2 regions of the Streptomyces sp. NPDC030143 genome follow, and region 1 is predicted to be linked to the other one. Evidence: riboswitches for the same ligand, from Rfam matches in the RefSeq annotation. Region 1 holds a riboswitch; the other holds the start of a gene.
The links. A riboswitch is a leader RNA that binds a small molecule or an ion and turns the genes downstream of it on or off. The one in region 1 is predicted to bind glycine.

Region 1 (2,382 bases):
TGGTGCAAGGACCCCTCAGCCGGTGAACCCGATGCGGCGCAGGGTGTCCGCCGCCGGGCGGTCCAGGAGGACGGCCGATCCGCAGCCCTGGGGCAGACGGCCCTTCTCCACGGCGTGCAGGAGGCGGGCGGCGGCGCGGCGGTGGCGGAGGAAGGCGTAGCGGGAGACGCCCCGGCCGCGTGCGCGCTGGCCCTCCAGGGCGGTGTCCGGGGTGACGTCGAGCAGCACCAGGTGGAGGGTGCCGCCGCGGCGGCGGGCCGCACGGGCGATCCAGGCGCGGACCCAGGCCTGCGTACCGCAGTCGTGCACGACGACGCCCCGGTCGCCGCGCAGGGCGCGCCGCAGGCCTGCGAAGTGGGCGAGGCGGACGAGGGGCCGGTAGAGGGCGTAGGGCAGGAAGCGGGGCATGCGGGCGGCCCACCGGTCGCGGGTGTCCTGGGAGTCGATGCGCACCCCCCGGACCGCACGCCTCATGAGCGTGGACTTGCCGCTGCCGGGCAGGCCGGTGACCACGACCAGGTCGCGGGGCCCGAAGAGAAGTCCGTGCGGGCTGCGGCCGGCGCGGTCGCGCAGGTCGCGGACGACGGGCGCGGGCCGCGCACCGCACGCCTCCCGGCCCGGAGCCTGCGGCTGTCCGGGCAGCGCGAGCGCCGAGGTGGTCGCGTATGCCGTGGTCCTGTTCACCGTGATCGTCCTCCCCTGGGGTCAGACAAGTCTTCTCCCCATCGAACGTAAAGAGAAGGTAATGCGCGGTGTTGTACGTTTTGGTGCGGGAACGGCCACAACCCGGTCACAGATGCCATCTGCCGCGACCGGGCGGGGCGTGCGATGATGACGGCGCCAACTGCATACCGGCCGTTTGAATCCGCGCGGGAGAGTTCCCAGCAGCAGCGTCGCTGGGGCGCCGAAGGAGCAAGTCCCTCCCTTGAATCTCTCAGGCACCGTTACCGCGCGGGCGAGGCACATCTGAAAAGCGGGCCGCCGTGACGGCGGTCCCACCCAAGGTGCAAGCCGTGACTCCCCTCCGGGCGATCACGGCGAACCTCTCAGGTTCCGATGACAGATGGGGAGGAACGCCCTCGCCCTCGCCCACGCTCGAACGAGCTCGCGCGGGAGGTGCCCCATCGCCTTGGGAGACGACCGTCCGATGAGCAGTACCGCACTCCGCCGCACCGCGCTCGATGCCCTGCATCGCACGCTCGGCGCGACCATGACCGACTTCGCCGGCTGGGACATGCCCCTGCGCTACGGCTCCGAGCGCGACGAGCACAACGCCGTCCGCACGAAGGCCGGCCTCTTCGACCTCTCGCACATGGGCGAGATCACCGTCACCGGCCCGGACGCGGCCGGCCTGCTGAACTTCGCCCTGGTCGGGAACATCGCGTCCGTCGGCGTCGGACGCGCCCGCTACACGATGATCTGCCAGGCCGACGGCGGCATCCTGGACGACCTGATCGTCTACCGGCTCGCCGAGACCGAGTACATGGTCGTGGCCAACGCCTCCAACGCCCAGGTCGTCCTGGACGCCCTCGTGGAGCGTTCGGCCGGCTTCCGGGCGCAGGTGCGCGACGACCGGGACGCGTACGCCCTGATCGCCGTCCAGGGGCCGGAGTCACCGGGGATCGTGAAGGCCCTCACCGACGCCGATCTCGACGGTCTGAAGTACTACGCGGGCCTGCCCGGCACGGTCGCCGGCGTCCCCGCGCTGATCGCCCGCACCGGCTACACCGGCGAGGACGGCTTCGAGCTGTTCGTCGATCCGGAGCACGCCGTGGAGCTGTGGCAGGCGCTGACCGAGGCCGGCGAGGGCGTCGGTCTCATCCCCTGCGGTCTGTCCTGCCGGGACACGCTCCGCCTGGAGGCGGGCATGCCGCTGTACGGGCACGAGCTGACCTCCGGGCTGACGCCCTTCGACGCCGGCCTCGGCCGCGTGGTGAAGTTCGACAAGGAGGGCGACTTCGTCGGCCGCGAGGCCCTCACCGCGGCCGCCGCCCGCGCCGAGACCGCTCCGCCGCGCGTCCTGGTCGGCCTGGTCGCCGAGGGCCGGCGCGTCCCGCGCGCGGGGTACGCCGTCGTCGCGGAGGGCGCGGTGATCGGCGAGGTCACCTCCGGGGCCCCCTCCCCCACGCTGGGCCGGCCGATCGCGATGGCGTACGTCGACGCCGCCCACGCGGCACCGGGCACGCCGGGTGTCGGCGTGGACATCCGGGGCAGTCACGAGCCGTACGAGGTCGTGGCGCTGCCCTTCTACAAGCGCACGAAGTAGAGACTGGCCAGGGACCGACCCGGGTCCGGCGGCGGTCCGGATGCGTGACCCTGCACACATCCGCGCTGCTCTCGTGCGTTTTCCGCAGTCCCCCCTTCATCAGCACTCCCCCGCGT
Region 2 (2,382 bases), on a different contig from region 1:
GGAGCCGGCGGAACCGTTGCCGTTGGTGCGGCGGGGAGAGGGGGAGGAACCCGCACAGGGGGTGTCGAGCGCGGCCGACGGGGTGTCGGCGGGTGAGGGGCGAAGGGGGCCGGCGGGGGCGAGGTGAGCCGGTGGCGGGGTCTGGGGGGCCGCGAAGCGGTGGGGAGGGAGGGGAGGGCCGGGCGGTTCACCCGTCGGGCCGAAGGGCGTGCGGACGGTGTGGGGGTGCGGCTCGTGCGGTTCTGTGCCGGCCGGGGCGCGCGGGGCCGGTGCCGGTGTCGGTGTCGGCTCAGCTCTCGTCGGTGCCGGCCAGCCTGCCGAAGTCGTGGTCCGGGACCGACGGAGGAGAGGACACGTCGAGGCCGTAGTGGTGGTAGAGCTGGAGTTCCTGCTCCGGGGAGAGGTGCCGGCCCACCCCGAAGTCCGGGGCGTCCTTGATCAGGGCCCGGTCGAAGGGGACGCGCAGGGTGCCCTCCACCAGCTCGCTGGGCTCCAGAGGGACGAAGGCGTCCCGCGAGAACAGACCGGTCCGTATGGCCGCCCACTCCGGTACCCCGGTCGCGTCGTCGAGGTAGACCTCGTCGATCGTGCCGATCTTGGTGCCGTTGCGGTCGAACGCCTTGCGGCCGATCAGGTTGCGCGGGTCGATCTCGGTCTGCACGTGCCCTCCAGGTGGTCGCACATCATCCGTAAGCACTACAAAAGAGCACATCGGGACGAGCGGCCACTCGAAGTCGGCATCATTGACCTCGCTGGTAGTCTGGCAAAGGCTGCTGACCCCGTGCGGGAGAGTCCTCCGGAGATCTCCGGAGGCGCCGAAGGAGCAAATCCTCCCCGGAATCTCTCAGGCTCACGTACCGCACGGACGAGGTCACTCTGGAAAGCAGGGCGGGTGTCGACGGCTTCCGCTCTCACCGACGGTGAAAGCCGGGCGCCCGTGGGCGGCCGGTGAAGCTCTCAGGTTGAGATGACAGAGGGGGAGGCCGTCCGGGTACCCGCGCCGTGGTGCCCCTCGAAGGTCGTGTCAGACCAGGAGGCCTCCGCAAATGACCGCCCATCGCATTCCGCTCTCCGAGCTCGAGCAGGGAATCCCGTTCGAGCAGCGCCACATCGGGCCCGACCAGGAGGCGCGGGCCAAGATGCTCGCGCAGGTCGGGTACGGCTCGCTGGACGAGCTGACCGCCGCCGCGGTCCCGGACGTGATCAAGAACGCCGACGCGCTGGACCTGCCGGGCGCGCGGACCGAGGCCGCGGTGCTGGCCGAGCTGCGGGCGCTGGCCGACGGCAACCAGGTGCTCGACTCGATGATCGGCCTCGGCTACTACGGGACGTTCACCCCGCCCGTCATCCTGCGCAACGTCATGGAGAACCCCGCCTGGTACACGGCCTACACGCCGTACCAGCCGGAGATCTCCCAGGGGCGGCTCGAGGCGCTGCTGAACTTCCAGACGATGGTCGCCGACCTCACCGGGCTGCCGACCTCCGGTGCCTCGCTGCTCGACGAGGGCACGGCCGCCGCCGAGGCGATGGCGCTGTCCCGGCGCATGGGGAAGAACAAGAAGGGTCTCTTCCTGATCGACGCGGACGTGCTGCCGCAGACGATCGCCGTGATCGGGACCCGTGCCGAGCCGACCGGTGTCGAGGTGGTCGTCGCCGACCTCAGCGAGGGCATCCCGGCCGAGATCGCCGCGCGGGAGATCAACGGCGTGCTGATCCAGTACCCGGGCGCCTCCGGTGCCGTCCGCGACATACGGCCGGTCGTCGAGCAGGCGCACGCGCTGGGGGCGCTGGTGACCGTCGCCGCCGATCTGCTGGCGCTGACGCTGCTGAAGTCGCCCGGTGAGCTCGGGGCGGACATCGCCGTCGGGACGACCCAGCGGTTCGGTGTGCCGATGGGCTTCGGCGGACCGCACGCCGGCTACATGGCCGTCCACGAGAAGTTCGCGCGCAGCCTGCCCGGGCGGCTGGTCGGCGTGTCCGTGGACGCCGACGGCAACAAGGCCTACCGGCTCGCGCTCCAGACGCGGGAGCAGCACATCCGGCGGGAGAAGGCGACCAGCAACATCTGCACGGCGCAGGTGCTGCTCGCCGTCATGGCCGGCATGTACGCCGTCTACCACGGGCCCGAGGGGCTGCGGACGATCGCCCGGCGCACCCACCGGTACGCGACCGTCCTCGCGGCGGGGCTCACGGCCGGGGGAGCCGAGGTCGTCACCGGCTCCTTCTTCGACACGCTGACCGTTCGCGTGCCCGGCAGGGCCGCCGACGTCGTGGCCGCGGCGCGCGGCAACGGCGTCAACCTGCACCTCGTCGACGCCGACCATGTGTCGATCGCCTGCGACGAGACCACCGGGCGCGCCCAGGTCGCCGCCGTCTGGGGCG

Region 2: linked by a shared signal. The riboswitch ahead of gcvP (aminomethyl-transferring glycine dehydrogenase) and the one ahead of gcvT (glycine cleavage system aminomethyltransferase GcvT) in region 1 are both predicted to bind glycine.

The regions. Positions count from the first base shown of each region.
Region 1 is NZ_JBVIAY010000016.1:523-2,904, reverse strand. It holds gene ACZ4YY_RS25205 (AAA family ATPase) at 16-684, opposite strand; glycine riboswitch at 861-960, shown strand; glycine riboswitch at 961-1,073, shown strand; gene gcvT (glycine cleavage system aminomethyltransferase GcvT) at 1,148-2,266, shown strand.
Region 2 is NZ_JBVIAY010000020.1:10,219-12,600, forward strand. It holds gene ACZ4YY_RS28395 (DNA polymerase IV) at 1-127, shown strand, start outside; gene ACZ4YY_RS28400 (PRC-barrel domain-containing protein) at 290-661, opposite strand; glycine riboswitch at 775-870, shown strand; gene gcvP (aminomethyl-transferring glycine dehydrogenase) at 1,047-2,382, shown strand, end outside.